Regions from separate parts of the Amycolatopsis ultiminotia genome, predicted to be linked through region 1. Evidence: riboswitches for the same ligand, from Rfam matches in the RefSeq annotation. Region 1 holds a riboswitch; each other region holds the start of a gene.

Region 1 (5,048 bases):
ACCCGGAAACCGCCGCCTTCGCCGCCGAGCAGTGCCATGGCCGACACGCGCACGCCGTCGAACACGACCTGGCAGGTGGGCTGGGCGTTCCAGCCCATCTTGGCCTCGTTGGGCCCGAACCTCAGCCCGGGTGTGTCCCGTTCGACGATGAACGCAGAGATCCCGTGCGCACCAGGGCCTCCGGTGCGAGCGAGAACCACGTAGACCGCCGACGTGCCGGCACCCGAGATGAACTGCTTCACCCCGTCAAGCACGTACTCGTCGCCCTCGCGCCGGGCCCGCGTAATCAACGCCGCGGCGTCCGACCCGGCCCCGGGCTCTGTGAGACAGTAGCTGCCCAGATCCTCCATAGTGGCCATCCGCGGCAGGTACCGGCGCCGCTGCGCGTCATCGCCGAACTGGTCGATCATCGCCGTGACCATGTTGTGGATCGACACGTACGCGGCAATCGACGGGCACCCACCGGCAAGCGCCTCGAAGACCAGCACCCCGTCGAGGCGGCCCAGCTCGCTGCCGCCGACGTCCTCGGGCAGGTACAGCCCACCGAACCCGACCCCGGCCGCCTTGCGTAACATGCCGGCTGGGAAGTGCTTGTCCCGGTCCCACTCCAGCGCGCGCGGGGCCAGATGCTCGGTCGCGAACTCGGCCGCCGTATCCCGCAGCGCTCGTTGTTCTTCCGTGAGGCGCATCGTCTACGCCATCGTCGGCATGACGAAGCTCGCGCTTTCCTTGGCCCCCGAGGGCCAGCGCGACGTCACAGTCTTGGTCTTGGTGTAAAATCGCACCGAGTCCGGGCCGTGCTGATTGAGGTCGCCGAAGCCGGAACGCTTCCAGCCGCCGAACGTGTGATAGGCGATCGGCACCGGGATCGGCACGTTCACCCCGACCATGCCGGTGTTCACCCGCGCGGTGAAGTCACGCGCGGTGTCGCCGTCACGAGTGAAGATCGCGACACCGTTGCCGTACTCATGCTCGCTCGGCAACCGCAACGCTTCCTCGTAATCGGCCGCACGGGCGATGCACAGCACCGGGCCGAAGATCTCCTCACGGTAGATCCGCATCTCCGGCCGCACCCGATCGAACAGGCAGCCGCCGAGGAAGAACCCGTTCTCATGACCGGGAACCGTGAGGTCCCGGCCGTCCACGACCAGCTCTGCACCTTCGGCGATCCCGATGTCGAGGTAGTCCCGCACGCGTTGCACCGCGGCCGCGCTCACCAGCGGTCCGAAGTCGACACTCTCATCCAGCGACGCCCCGACCTTCAGGCCCCGCACTCGCTTGGCCAGCCGTTCCACCAGAGCGTCAGCCGTGGCCTCCCCGACCGGCACCGCGACCGTGATCGCCATGCACCGCTCACCAGCCGAGCCGTAACCCGCCCCGATAAGGGCTTCCACAGCCTGATCCAGGTCGGCGTCAGGCATCACGATCATGTGATTCTTCGCCCCGCCGAAGCACTGCGCGCGCTTACCGTGCGCGGCGGCCTGCTCGTACACGTACTGCGCGATGTCCGACGAACCCACGAACCCCAGCGCCTCCACCCGAGGATCCACCAGCAGCGTGTCCACGGCCTCCTTGTCACCGTTGACCACGGAGAACACCCCCGGCGGCAGACCCGCCTCCCCGAACAGCTCCGCCAGCCGCAACGGCACGGACGGGTCGCGTTCGGACGGTTTGAGCACGAACGCGTTGCCACACGCGATCGCCGGTGCCGCCTTCCACAAGGGAATCATCGCCGGAAAGTTGAACGGCGTAATGCCCGCGACTACCCCCAGCGGCTGGCGCATCGAATACACGTCGATCCCCGTGCCCGCGCTGTCACTGAACTCGCCCTTGAGCAGATGCGGAATCCCGACGGCGAACTCCACCACCTCCAGCCCACGCTGAATGTCGCCGCGCGCGTCGGCCACCGTCTTGCCGTGTTCGGAAGAAAGCAGCCGCGCCAAGCGATCTTCGTCGGCGCGGACCAGGTCGAGGAACTTCATGAGCACGCGGGCGCGACGCTGTGGGTTCCACCGCGCCCACTCGCGCTGGGCCTCGGCGGCCGCGTCCACCACAGCGGTGACCTCGGCAGCCGAGGCGAGCGGGACGCGCGCCTGCACGGCACCGGTACTGGGGTCGGAGACGTCGGCGAACCGCCCGGACGTGCCCGGAACCAGTTTGCCGCCGACGAAATGGGTGAGTTCAGGGGTCATGGGCCAGCCTTTCGCGAAGGAACGCAGGACGGAGCCACCCGGGCACCGAGGTACGCGGGCAGGCGAAGCCGAAGGAACTACCGCGGATCAGCCAACGGATCTCGCGGTGGCACAGCATCTTTCACGCAGGCAGGTATCAGCCACATGCGTTCAGCTCCATCCTCGTGGACGAACACGGACACCTGCGGCCGGTATCCTGGCTCCCGGATCCGCACCGCCCCGGCCTTCCCGGCTCCCGCCAGTGACCACTCCTCGTGAGGCGGCACTACCCGGTCACAGTGGCGGGACCGCGCCGGACTCACACCGGCTTCCCTGCACCGCAGACCTGAGGACACCATAAAGTAGGAAGTCCTACCATGTCGAGCGTGCCGTACCCCTCATCTGAGTGGCGGATCAAGGAAAGGCCTGTCCCGTAGATAAACCGGCCGAGGACGGAGATCGCGACGGTGTTGGTGGTCGCGCGGCCGGTATCCCAGCCCACAGTCGACGTCAGCCGCGTAAAGACGGTGAGCGGCGGAGGTTGTCCAGCAGCGGCGCGCCCGGCACGTAGGAGAGGTAGCCGTGGTACTTGCCCGAACTCCGTGCCGAAAACACGCTCAGCCAGCACCAGCAGGAGGTACACCGTCTCAATGCCCGCCGCCCCGCGCCGAGCGGCCCGAGCCCGGCGTCAACGGCCGAGAACGTGGCAAGCGTTTTGGTGTCCCTACCGCTTCCGGACAGTTCGCCGGCACGATCACGACCAACAGCTGCATGACCTCGATAAACACGAACGGCACGTGGAGCCCATACTGCATGCTCTGCGGTTCCGCACGAACCGCCAACGGCCAGCTAACATCATCAACCCAACTACCGACACGGATCCGCACGGCTCCACTCCCACAGCCTGGTCATCGCGGCGCTCCCAGCAGCGCCACCTCGACCTCGGCTAGCGCAGTCCGGCCGAGGGCATCGGACGACAGGTGATCTGTGCTCGCGGATTACGCCGGCCAGGATGTCCGGTTGCGTGTGTTGAGAGCCGAGCCTCCCCCTCGCCGGGGTCAACCCGGGACGGGTTGCAATGGTGGGCGATGGTGCGTAGCGACAGGTGGCCTTCGAGGGCGCATCCCTTTCCGGTGCCCATGCGCAGCAAAGTGTGACCGCAGCGAGTCGTGCCACCCATACGTTCGGCGCAGGCAGCGCGAAACAGGTAGGTGCGCAACACACGCAACTGCGTTTGGCGTGCTGATCGCCTTCCGGACCGCAGATGTCGGGCCCACCCAGGGCCTCCTCTATCACTGCTTGAGCTGCCTGCGGTTGGCTGTCAGGACCTCGTCGGACAGTCCGGGATCGACCTCGGCGACAGCGCGGGAGACCACTAGCGCGCCGACCGTCTGGCAGAACAGTGCTACTGCCTGCTTTCGGGCTTCCGCCACGCTCAGTTCGGTGCCGGATTGGTGCGCGCGATCGAGCAGCATCGCGGTGATGGCACTGATGTAGCCCTCAAGCCCGCTCTGGTACTCGACCTGGGCTGCGACGCCGTGGCGTCCGGTGTCAGCTGCCAGGGCGGCTGACGCGCAGCCGGTTTCCGGGTGATCGCAGTGGGCGGCGGTGACGTATCCGTCGACCATGTCGTGCAGGCTGCGCGGGCGGAGCGGGGATGAGCCTTGCAGATGGCGGCGAGCACATCCAACGAGTCGGCGAAACCCTGATGGTAGACCTGGCGGTCTACCCAGTGATCTTCATCGACGCGATCCACGTGAAGATCCACCGACGGCAAGGCCGCCAACCGGCCGATCTATGTCGCGCTGGCGGTGACCTGCGAAGGCCGCCGAGACATCCTCGGGTTGTGGGCCGGCGACGGCGCCGGCGCACAGTACTTGCTGCACGTGCTCACCGAACTCAAGAATCGCGGTGTCGCCGACGTGCTCATGGTCGTGTGCGACGATCTGAGCGGACTGCCGGACGCGATCACCGCCGTCTGGCCGCAGACCATCGCCCAGACTTGCGTGGTGCACTTGCTGCGCAACAGCTTCCGCTACGCTGGCTGTCAGCACTGGGCCGCGATCGCCAGGGCGCTCAAACCTGTTTACACCGCGCCGACCGATGCCGCCGCCCGCGAACGGTTCGCCGGGTTCGCCGCGACGTGGGGCGCACGAGACCCGGCCATCGTGCGGTTGTGGGACAACGCGTGGGCGGAGTTCGTGCCGTTCCTGGCGTTCGATCCCGAGATCCGCCGGGTGATCTGCTCGACCAACGCGATCGAGAGCGTCAACGCCCGCATCCGCCGCGCGGTGAAAGGCCCGCGGGCAGTTCCCGAACGAGCAGGCCGCACTCAAGTGCGTCTACTTGGCGATCATGAGCCTCGACCCACCGGCACCGGCCGGAAACGCTGGACGATGCGGTGGAAACCCACGCTGAACGCGTTCGAGATTGCCTTCGACGGCCGCCTGGCCACCGGACGCAAGTAGTCCCCTTCAACCCGAGTTACACCGCTCGTTTGACAGACCCGCCGCAGTTGCCGGAGAAATGCCTCCGGAGAGCCGGTGCCGCTAGAGCGACAGCGCGGCCAGCGCTTCGTGAGCGAGACCGAGGCTGAGCTGGTCCTGGACCAACCGTTTGATCTCGCGGGTCAGGACCACGCGCGCGTAACGACGAGTCAGATCCGGCTTCGCAGCGATGCCGCGGGCCAGTTCCATGGCACGGTCGAGCACCTGGGCCCGGGGAACCACTTCGTTGATGGCGCCGTAGTCGAGCGCCTGCTTGGCTTCCAGCTTCTGATCGGTGAGCAGAAAGTACCGGCCACGCTGCGGACCGAGGATGTGCGTCCACACCGTGTGTGCGCCGTCCCCTGGGACGATGCCGGACGGGAAATGCGGC
Region 2 (5,048 bases), on a different contig from region 1:
GGCCGCGTCGGGTCCGCACTGCATCCGAGCACTTCCAGGAGCACGAGTACGTGATCGCCTGCCTCGAGTTCCTCGTACACCCGGCAGTCCAGGAATGCGGTGGCGCTGGAGATGAACACGCTCCCCTCCACCGTGGCTTCCCAGCCGATTCCGCGGAAGCGATCACCGTCTCGGCTCGACAATTGCCGAGCGCTCCCGATGTCGCCTGCGGCCAGGACGCTGAGCCCCAATCGCCGACGGGGGCGTAGTTCAGGCCACGTTCTCGAGGTGTGCTGGACGCAGACGGACACGAGCGGCGGCGCCAACGAGACCGAGGTGAACGAGTTCAGGAAAAAGCCCGATGGAACACCGCCACTCGTCGCCGCCAAGGCCACCGCCCCGGACGGGAAGCATCCGACCGCCTGCCGGAGTGACCGTCCGGGGTCGCCGGCAGTCCTCATTTCGAGCATGTCAATCCTCCTGGCGCACCGAGCCCGAGTCGCCGAGCACCCACGTCACAGCATCGCGCCGGTCACCTCGAGACCGAGCGCGTCCCGGCCGAACATCGCAAGCGCGCTTTCCACGTCGTTGACCACGTGGCCCCGTCCGGTGTGCACATCCCGCCAGATGCGCTCGAGTGCGCCACCGGATCGCATCGCGCTGCCACCCGCGTTCTCCATCACCAGGTCGACCGCACCGACGGCCCGCTCCGTGGCAAGCGGCTGATCTCGCCTCAGCCGCGTCCGCAGTCCCAGCGGCGTGTCCTCGCCCGATTCGGCGCACGTGTAGACATCTGCAACATTGCGCGTCAACTGCAGCCACGCCCCGTCGACCGCACTCGCCGCACGGGCAATGCGGACCTGCGCAAAGGGATCCTCGGCGACCCGTTGGTTGCCGACCACCCGGATGCGCTTGCGCGTGGCATCCAGATACGCCGCAAGGCCGGCCTCGGCCATCCCGACGATCGCAACCGAAATGGAGGTCGTGAAGATCGTGGCCAGCGGCATCCGGTACAGCGGCTCCGGGTTCACCGCGTGCCCCGGACACTCCGGCAGCGCCACTTGCGCCGCACTCAACGTCCGATGCTCCGGCACGAAGACCTCGGCGATGTGCAGATCGTTGCTCCCGGTGCCCCGCAGTCCGACGGCGTGCCACACGTCCTCAACGACGAAATCGCTCTGCGGCACCAGGAACGTTCGAACGTGCGACGGCGTGCCGCCGCCCTCCTGCACCACCGCGCCGACCAGCGCCCACCCAACGTGGTCGCTCCCCGAGGAGAAGCCCCACCGGCCGCTGAGCCGGTAACCTCCCTCGACACGGTGCGCGGTACCCGAGGGTGCCAAGGATGAACACACGACCGCGTCGAGATCGTCGATCAAGCCGCCGGCGGCCCAGGTCGGCCGTCGGCAATCCCGTCCCGCTAGGAAACATCCCTCAGGAGCGTCCGGGGGCTAGTGCTCACCCCTTCGCCTTGCCCATGTTCGCCTGCACAGCTTGGATCGCATCCTGGGTGCGCGGGTCGCGAAACAGCTTGCCCTGCGGCGGCCGGGTCACAGAGGCACAGAGGCACAGAACATCGAAGCTTTTCAAGTCACACTCCCGCTCGTTTGAGACGCACACGTGGGAACTCGTCAACCTCGCGGCGCCGCGGGCAACCGACGGCAACGCAGAGGCAAACGCAATGCGACCGAATCCCGCGGCAGGCGCGTGAACACCTTGCCGAGCGGCTCGTTTGCCGTCTGCGGAAGCCACAAGCTTCACCGGAAGAACCTATGTTTACTGAGGTGCGGGTTCAGCTGGACAGGTTGTTCGTCCGAAACCTCGACACGCCTCGTCGCATCATCGAGACCGGTTTCGACCTCACCGGTCAGGTTCAGGGCAGGTCCACGGAGGCTCCGGCGAGCACTCATGCGGGCACCCGGCAGAAATCCGAGCGTCGAGCGATCGGCCGCAAGGCGACGAGCGAGGCGACCATACAGGCACTCCGAGCCGGAGAGCGACGCCCGGCAGCACACTGGCGACAGGCTTCGAGATGGTCTTCGGTATGCGCTTTGGGGGAGATTTCCGGCACAGTCGACATAGTTGGACTTCCTACTATATGGTGTCCTCAGGTCTGCGGTGCAGGGAAGCCGGTGCGAGTCCGGTGCGGTCCCGCCACTGTGACCGGGGAGCGGTGTTCCACCGGGAAGACGGCCACTGGCGCGAGCCGGGAAGGCCTGGGGCGCCGCGGATCCGGGAGCCAGGATACCGGCCGCAGATGTCCGTGTTCGTCCACGAGGATGGAGCTGAACGCATGCGGATTCTTCCTGCCTGCGCGAAAGACGCCGGACCACCGCCGCACCGGCGGTAGTTCAGCCTGCCCGTCGACCCGGCCACCACCTGTGCGCCCCGGGCAGTCCGTCCTGCGCTCTCGCGAAAGGCGTTTCATGACCACCGAACTCCAGCACTTCGTCGGCGGCAAACCCGTTCCCGGCACCTCGGGGCGGTTCTCCGACGTCTTCGACCCCAGTACCGGCGCCGTCCAGGCCAGGGTGCCGCTCGCCTCCGCCGGGGAGGTCGCCGCCGCGGTCGGCGTCGCGGCCGATGCCCAGCTCGAGTGGGCGCGCTGGAACCCACAGCGCCGCGCCCGTGTGCTGATGCGGTTCCTCGATCTTGTCCGGTCCGAAGAGGACAGTCTGGCGCGGATGCTTTCCGCGGAGCACGGCAAAACGGTCGCCGACGCCCGCGGTGACCTGCAGCGCGGTCTGGAAGTCGTCGAGTTCGCGATCGGGATCCCGCACCTGCTCAAGGGCGAGTTCACCGACTCCGCAGGCACCGGCATCGACGTCTACTCCATGCGCCAGCCGCTTGGTGTCGTCGCCGGGATCACGCCGTTCAATTTCCCCGCGATGATCCCGCTGTGGAAGGCCGCGCCCGCGATCGCGTGCGGCAACGCCTTCGTGCTCAAGCCGTCCGAACGCGACCCCTCGGTGCCGCTGCGGCTGGCCGAGCTGTTCGGCGAGGCCGGGCTGCCGCCGGGTGTCTTCCAGGTGGTCAACGGCGACAAAGAAGCCGTCGACGCGCTGCTCACCGATCCCCGGGTCGAGGCGATCGGGTTCGTCGGCTCGTCGTCGATCGCCGAGTACATCTACACAACCGCTGCCGCACAAGGGAAACGCGCACAGTGCTTCGGCGGGGCCAAGAACCACCTGATCGTCATGCCCGACGCCGACCTCGACCAGGCCGTCGACGCGCTGATCGGCGCCGGCTACGGTTCCGCAGGCGAGCGCTGCATGGCGATTTCGGTCGCGGTGCCGGTCGGCGAGGCGACCGCCGGCGCGCTGGTGGCGCGACTAGCCGAACGCGTGAAGACGCTGAAGATCGGCCCCGCGCACGACGAGAGCGCCGACTTCGGTCCGCTGGTCACCGCCGAGGCCGTCCAGCGCGTCCGCGACTACCTCGAGGTCGGCATCGCCGAAGGCGCCGAACTGGTCGTCGACGGCCGCGGCCGGACCGTACCCGGTCACGAGAACGGTTTCTTCCTCGGCGGCTGCCTGTTCGACAACGTGACGCCGGACATGCGCATTTACCGGGAGGAGATCTTCGGCCCGGTCCTGTCGGTGGTGCGTGCCACCGATTACGAGGCGGCACTGCGGCTGCCGAGTGAACATCAGTACGGCAACGGCGTCGCGATCTTCACCCGCGACGGCGACACCGCCCGCGATTTCACCGCTCGCGTCAACACCGGCATGGTCGGCGTGAACGTGCCGATCCCGGTCCCGATCGCCTACCACACATTCCGCGGCTGGAAACGCTCCGGATTCGGCGACCTCAATCAGCACGGCCCCGATTCGGTCCGGTTTTACACCAAGACGAAGACCGTCACCTCGCGGTGGCCGTCGGGCATCAAGGAAGAAGCCTCGTTTGTCATCCCGACGATGGACTGAGGCAGGTCATGAGACTGACCGAAGAACAACGCGCACTGCGGGACACCGCCGCGGAGTTCGCGGCCGAACACCTCGCCCCGCACGCGGTGGAATGGGACCGGGCCAAGCACTTCCCGGTCGATGTACTGCGCAAAGCAGCACAGCTCGGCCTCGGCGGGATGTACCTGCCCGAGGACGTCGGCGGCTCCCGGCTCGGCCGGTTCGACGGGACGCTCGTGTTCGAAGCACTGGCCGCCGGATGTCCCTCGATCGCCGGCTACGTGTCCATCCACAACATGGTCACCACGATGATCAACCGGTTCGGCAATGCCGCCCAGCGCCACCGGTACCTGCCTCGTATGTCCACAATGGAGTCGCTGGGCAGCTACTGCCTCACCGAGCCCGGTACCGGTTCGGACGCCGCCGCTCTCGTGACCCGCGCACGGCGGGACGGAGACCAGTACGTCCTCGACGGGGTCAAGCAGTTCATCTCCGGTGCGGGCGCCTCCGACGTCTACGTCGTACTGGCCCGCACCGGTGGTCCCGGTCCGCACGGAATCTCCGCGTTCATCGTCGAACGGGACATCCCCGGGCTGTCGTTCGGCCCGAACGAGGTCAAGATGGGCTGGCACGCCCAGCCCACCCGGCAGGTTGTCTTCGAAAACGCCCGTGTCCCCGCGACGGCGCTGCTGGGCGAAGAAGGCGGCGGCTTCACGGTGGCGATGTCCGCTTTGGACGGTGGACGGCTGAACATCGCAGCGTGCTCACTGGGCGGGGCGGAAGCGGCTCTGGGCAAGGCAGTCCGATACCTGTCCGAACGCTCGGCGTTCGGCGCAAAGCTGTCGGAGGCATCGGCCCTGCAGTTCCGGCTGGCCGACATGCGCACCGACCTCGAAGCCGCCCGGACCTTGCTGTGGCGGGCCGCGGATGCGCTCGACCAAGGCGAGCCGGACGCCACTCAGCTCGCCGCAATGGCGAAACGGTTCTGCACCGATACCGGATTCGAGGTCGCCAACCAGGCGCTGCAGTTGCACGGCGGTTACGGCTACCTCGCCGAGTATGGGCTGGAGAAGATCGTCCGCGATCTGCGGGTGCACCAGATCCTCGAAGGGACCAATGAAATCATGCGGGTGATCATCTCCCGCCGGATGTTGAAGGAGGCCG
Region 3 (5,048 bases), on a different contig from region 1:
CCCTCCCGTGGTTCGAAGGAACGCAGGCTGGCGGCGAAGAAGCGCCGCGGCGAAGTGAAACGCGGCCGCGGCGGGCGCTTCGACGACTAGGCGCCCCTCCGGCAGGTTGCCAGAGCACGATGGCGGCGATGGTGAGTACGGGCTGCGAATGCGCCTTGTCTGCGATCGCCGTCTCCGGTCTGGCGCAAGGGGTTTCACCGGCGTTCCGGGTGGCTGAGCCTGGCGTAGCGGTGGCTGGGCGCCGAGCGGGTGGTGTGCAGCTGGACCGGGGCCTCGCAGACGGTTCGCCGCACCTGTTGCGGGATCGGCGGTACCGGCAGGTCGAAGCGTTGCCAGCCGGGGCGGGTCAGTGCTGCGCCGAGTACCGCGCCGAGGGTGTTGAGCAGGACGTCGTCGGTCGAGGTGACGCGGCCGTTGTGCAGTACCAGCTGGATCGCCTCCACCAGCACCGAACCGGCGAGTGCGAGCAGCGCGATCCGGCCGACCGAGCGCAGCCGCCGCGCCCGCAGTGGCAGCAGCGCACCCAGCGGGCACAGCAGGAGCAGGTTGCCGATCACTTGCCAGGGAGAACCGTCGCCGGAGAGCGCGGTGCCGAGGTCGGCGCCGGGAACCAGGTCGAGTGTGCTGCCGCCGGCCGTGCCGACCGGCATCGTCACCAGCAGCAGCACCAGCCCGCCGACCGTCGTGATCAGCACGTCGACGCCTGCGGTCGCGGAAGCGTGGGCAAGGCTGGCGCCACTTCTTCGGCGCCGCCGGAGTGCGAGCAGTGGCCAGCAGAGCAACGCGTAAGGCAGCGCGATCGCGGTGGCCGGAATGATCCCCCAGAAGGCGCGCAGCAGGGCTCCCATGCGCTTCCCTTCTCGAACCCCTCACCGAAACTGCTTCTTCCCCGCCCCCAAGATCACCATCGCAGCACAAGATCCCCCCGGCATGTCCAGACCCCGCACTATGCGGTGAACTTTTCCGGTGGCGCGAAACGGAGTTCCGTGCTTGCGCAGTCCATAGTGGAGCGGAAAACCCTTGCTCCACAGGGGAGAATGCGGGTTTGTCAGCCGGCCAGCGCGCGTGCTTGATCGATGATCCGGGTCAGGTGCAGACCCCGGTGCACATCACACGGGTGCGTGGTGATTCCACTCGAGACCATCGCCGCGAAATCATCCAGCAGTGCGGTGTATGAGTCGCCGGCAGTACCCGCGCGGCCCAACGTCCGGTAGCCGTGGTCGCCGTACACCGCGACCTCCACGACTGTCGGCTGCACCGGCAACCGCAGCGTGAGCGTCGCGGTGCTGCTCGCGCCGCCCTTGTGGGCGAGCAGCACCTGCCAGAGGTCGTCTTCAGCACGGTGCGCCGCAAGGACTTCGGTGATCGGGCCGAGTGCGGCGTCGAGCAGGTCGAACGCATGCGGTCCGACGTCCGCGAGCGCGCCACCCTCGGCGGACAGCCGCCAGGCCGACGTCGCGTACCGGCCGCTGAGCAGCGCGCCGGACAGCCACCGCGCGCCGCCACCACGCCAGCCGCCTGCCTGCGTGACGCCGTCCAGCCAGTCGCGGGTCTGCTGGGCGAACCGCAGGGTGAGCATCACGAGCGAGGCGACCCCGGCGGCGGTCACCGCGTCGGCCAGCCGCTGTGCGCCGGCCAGGTCGGCGGCGATCGGCTTCTCCAGGATCAGGTGCTTGCCCGCCTCCGCGGCGCGGGTCGCGATCTCCGCCTGCACGGCGGGCGGTACCGCGAAGGCGAGCGCGTCGACCTGCTCGAACAGCTCGTCGAGGTCGGTGGCGGGGACGGCGTCGTAGGCCTGAGCGAGTGCCGTGGCGGCTTCGTGGCGGCGGCTCCACACCGCACTGAGCACGGTGCCGGGGTGCTCTGCCAGCCCGGGAGCATGCACCGTGGTCGCCCACGGTCCGGTTCCGACGAGGCCGACGCGCAGCTGTCCGAGTCCCACCTCCGGAAGTGTAGGTGTGGCCGCCGTCGCTTCCGATGGGTACCTGCGGTGGGTTAACGTCAACAGGTTCTACGCCACGAACGGGGGAAGCCGGTGCGAATCCGGCGCTGGCCCGCAACCGTGAGCGGCCCTTCCGGGCCGTGAGCCGGATCGCCCGTCGTGGTCCGATCGATGCGAGGTTCATCAGACATGCGGTTCCTGCACGTGCGCCACTGGGGGCGAGTCCTCGCCGGGTGCGCACTTCTGATCGGCACCGGGCTGAGCGGGGCAGGCACGGCTTCGGCCACCGTGCCCGGTAAGGGCAGCCAGGGGTACTGCCCGGACGGCAACGGGGTCACCGTGGTCGTCGACTTCCAGGGCCTCGGCGGCGATCCGCTCATCCGCTGCGCGCCGGGGCCGCAGGAAAACGGGGTCACCGCCCTGCAGAACGCCGGGCTCGAGCTGGCCGGTACCGGCAAGTACGGCCTGTCGCTGATCTGCCGGATCGAGCGCAAACCGGCCGACCAGTCCTGCACCGACATGCCGCCGGAAAACGCCACCTGGAGCTTCTGGACCGCCACGAACGGCGGGAAGTGGGCCGCCAGCCAGGTCGGTGTGCAGAGCTGGCAGCCGCCTGCGGGCAGTTTCGAGGGTTGGTCCTTCGCGATCGACAAGTCCTACACCGACTACCCGCCACCGCGCACGGCTCCGGTGCGCAAGGCGAACGCGCCCGCGCCCGCGCCCGCCGCGGCACAAACGGCTACTTCGGACAGCGGGTTTCCGTGGGGGCTGGTGATCGGCATCGTGGTGGTCGTGCTGATCGCTGCGGCCGGGGTGGTCACCGCGGTCCGGCGCCGGCGTGGCACGGCCTAGTCCCCGTGCGCTGCATCCCGGCGCGTGGTGGGTGTGGGCGCTCGCGCTCGCAGTCGTCGCGAGCCGGACCACCAACCCGCTCCTGCTGCTACTGGTGATCGCGGTGGCCGGGCTCGTGGTGGTGGCCCGCCGCGGCGACGCGCCGTGGGCGCTGGCCTTCCGGATGTATGCACTCGTCGCCGCGGTGATCCTGGTGTCCCGGGTGCTGTTCCGGATCCTGATCGGCGGCGAGGACGGTGGGCACGTGCTGTTCACCCTGCCCACCATTCCGCTGCCCGCCGCGGCCGCCGGGATCGAACTGCTCGGTCCCACCTCCGCCGAGGAACTGCTCGGCGGCTGCTACGACGGCCTGCGGCTGGCCACGATCGTGCTCTGCGTCGGTGCCGCGAACGCGCTGGCGAACCCGAAACGCTTGCTGAAGGCGGTGCCGGGCGCGTTGTACGAGGTGGGCACTGCGGTCACCGTCGCGCTGTCGGTCGCACCGCAGCTGGTGGAGAGCGTGCAGCGGGTGCGGCGGGCTCGACGGCTGCGTGCCGGACGGACTCGCGGCCTGCGGTTCGTGAAGGGGATCTTCGTGCCGGTGCTTGCCGACGCCATGGACCGGTCGCTGCAGCTGGCGGCGGCGATGGATTCGCGAGGCTACGGCCGCCGCGGTTACCTCGGACGGCGGGTCCGGGTGCTGATCGCGGTCTGCGTGCTCGCCGGGCTGGTCGGGGTTTCGGTGGGGGTGTACGGCGTGCTGGACGGTTCGGCGTCCTGGCTCGGGGTGCCGATGCTGCTGGCCGGGCTGGTCGTGGCAGGCGCCGGATTCGTGCTCGGCGGCAGGCAGGTGCGCCGGACGACCTACCGGCCCGATCCGTGGCGGCTGCCGGAAACGCTGGTCGCATTGTGCGGGGTGGCCGGGTGCGTGCTCGTGCTGGTGGCCGATCCGGTCACGCTGGCGACCCCGGCGTCCCCGCCGACCTGGCCCGAGCTGCCGGTACTGCCGGCGGTGGCGGTGTTGCTCTGCGTGCTGCCTGCCTGGCTCGCGCCGCGTCCGGCGCTCGTCTCGGAGGTCGCCCGATGATCGAGTTCTCGCACGTTGGCGTCACTTACGAAGGGGCGCACCGGCCGGTGCTCACCGATGTCGGCTTCGAGGTCGAGGAGGGCGAGCTGTGCCTGGTCGCCGGGCGCACCGGGGTCGGCAAGTCGACTCTGCTCGGCGCGATGAACGGGCTCGTCCCGCACTTCACCGGCGGACGGCTCACCGGCCGGGTGCGGGTGGCCGGGCTCGACACCGCGGAGCATCCGCCGCGCGAGCTGGCCGAGGTCGTCGGCGTGGTCGGACAGGACCCGCCGGCCGGGTTCGTCACCGACACCGTGGAGGAGGAACTGGCCTACGCGATGGAGCAGCTGGCCGTGCCGCCGGACGTGATGCGCAGGCGGGTCGAGGAAACCCTCGACCTGCTCGGCATCGCCGAGCTGCGCGACCGTCCATTGCGGACGTTGTCCGGCGGGCAGCAGCAGCGGGTGGCGATCGGCTCGGTGCTCACCGCGCATCCGAGCGTGCTGGTGCTCGACGAACCGACGTCGGCGCTCGACCCCACCGCGGCCGAGGAAGTACTGGCCGCGATCACCCGGCTGGTGCACGACCTGGGGACCACCGTGGTCGTCGCCGAGCACCGGATGGAGCGCGTGGCCCAGTACGCCGACCGGCTGCTGTACCTGCCCGGCGACGGCACGGTGGTGTCCGGTCCGCCGGCGGAGGTGTTCACCGGCACCGACGTGGCGCCGCCGATCGTGGAACTGGGCCGGCTCGCGGGCTGGTCGCCGTTGCCGCTGTCGGTCCGCGACGCCCGCCGGGTCGCCCGTCCGCTGCGGGAGCGGCTCGCCGGACGGCAACCCGACCGTTCGCCACGATTGGTCGGGGAACAGGTCCTCGCGGCCAGCGGGGTGCGGGTGGGCTACCGCGGCGTGCCCGCGGTGCGCGGCGTCGACCTGCGGCTGCTCCGGGGTGCGGTGGTCGCGCTGATGGGTCGCAACGGTTCGGGTAAATCGTCGCTGCTGTGGGCCTTGCAGGGCAGCGGACCACGGTCGGCGGGTACCGTCGACGTGCTCGGCTCGGATCCGAAGTCGCTCCGGCCGCGGGCCGCGCGGACCCGCGTCGGGCTCGTCCCGCAGAGCCCGGCCGACCTGCTGTACCTCGACTCGGTTGCCGCCGAATGCCGGCAGGCCGACCTGGAGTCCGACGCGGCCGATGGCGTCGCACGGAAGC

Evidence for each region. A riboswitch is a leader RNA that binds a small molecule or an ion and turns the genes downstream of it on or off. The one in region 1 is predicted to bind cobalamin.
Region 2: it holds a riboswitch for cobalamin, as region 1 does, so the genes downstream of both, ABD793_RS32975 (CoA-acylating methylmalonate-semialdehyde dehydrogenase) here and ABD793_RS00700 (CoA-acylating methylmalonate-semialdehyde dehydrogenase) in region 1, are expected to answer to the same signal.
Region 3: it holds a riboswitch for cobalamin, as region 1 does, so the genes downstream of both, ABD793_RS23195 (hypothetical protein) here and ABD793_RS00700 (CoA-acylating methylmalonate-semialdehyde dehydrogenase) in region 1, are expected to answer to the same signal.

The regions. Positions count from the first base shown of each region.
Region 1 is NZ_BAAAZN010000001.1:143,139-148,186, reverse strand. Features, by position in the region: gene ABD793_RS00705 (acyl-CoA dehydrogenase family protein) at 1-689, opposite strand, end outside; gene ABD793_RS00700 (CoA-acylating methylmalonate-semialdehyde dehydrogenase) at 693-2,192, opposite strand; cobalamin riboswitch at 2,362-2,536, opposite strand; gene ABD793_RS00695 (hypothetical protein) at 3,464-3,799, opposite strand; partial or broken gene ABD793_RS00690 (IS256 family transposase) at 3,895-4,643, shown strand; gene ABD793_RS00685 (enoyl-CoA hydratase/isomerase family protein) at 4,721-5,048, opposite strand, start outside.
Region 2 is NZ_BAAAZN010000018.1:155,159-160,206, reverse strand. Features, by position in the region: gene ABD793_RS32990 (flavin reductase family protein) at 1-440, opposite strand, end outside; gene ABD793_RS32985 (acyl-CoA dehydrogenase family protein) at 495-1,214, opposite strand; gene ABD793_RS32980 (hypothetical protein) at 1,438-1,569, opposite strand; cobalamin riboswitch at 2,062-2,249, shown strand; gene ABD793_RS32975 (CoA-acylating methylmalonate-semialdehyde dehydrogenase) at 2,406-3,905, shown strand; gene ABD793_RS32970 (acyl-CoA dehydrogenase family protein) at 3,914-5,048, shown strand, end outside.
Region 3 is NZ_BAAAZN010000010.1:123,523-128,570, forward strand. Features, by position in the region: gene arfB (alternative ribosome rescue aminoacyl-tRNA hydrolase ArfB) at 1-90, shown strand, start outside; gene ABD793_RS23185 (VanZ family protein) at 195-848, opposite strand; gene ABD793_RS23190 (Gfo/Idh/MocA family protein) at 1,049-1,942, opposite strand; cobalamin riboswitch at 1,976-2,114, shown strand; gene ABD793_RS23195 (hypothetical protein) at 2,132-2,794, shown strand; gene ABD793_RS23200 (CbiQ family ECF transporter T component) at 2,781-3,860, shown strand; gene ABD793_RS23205 (ABC transporter ATP-binding protein) at 3,857-5,048, shown strand, end outside.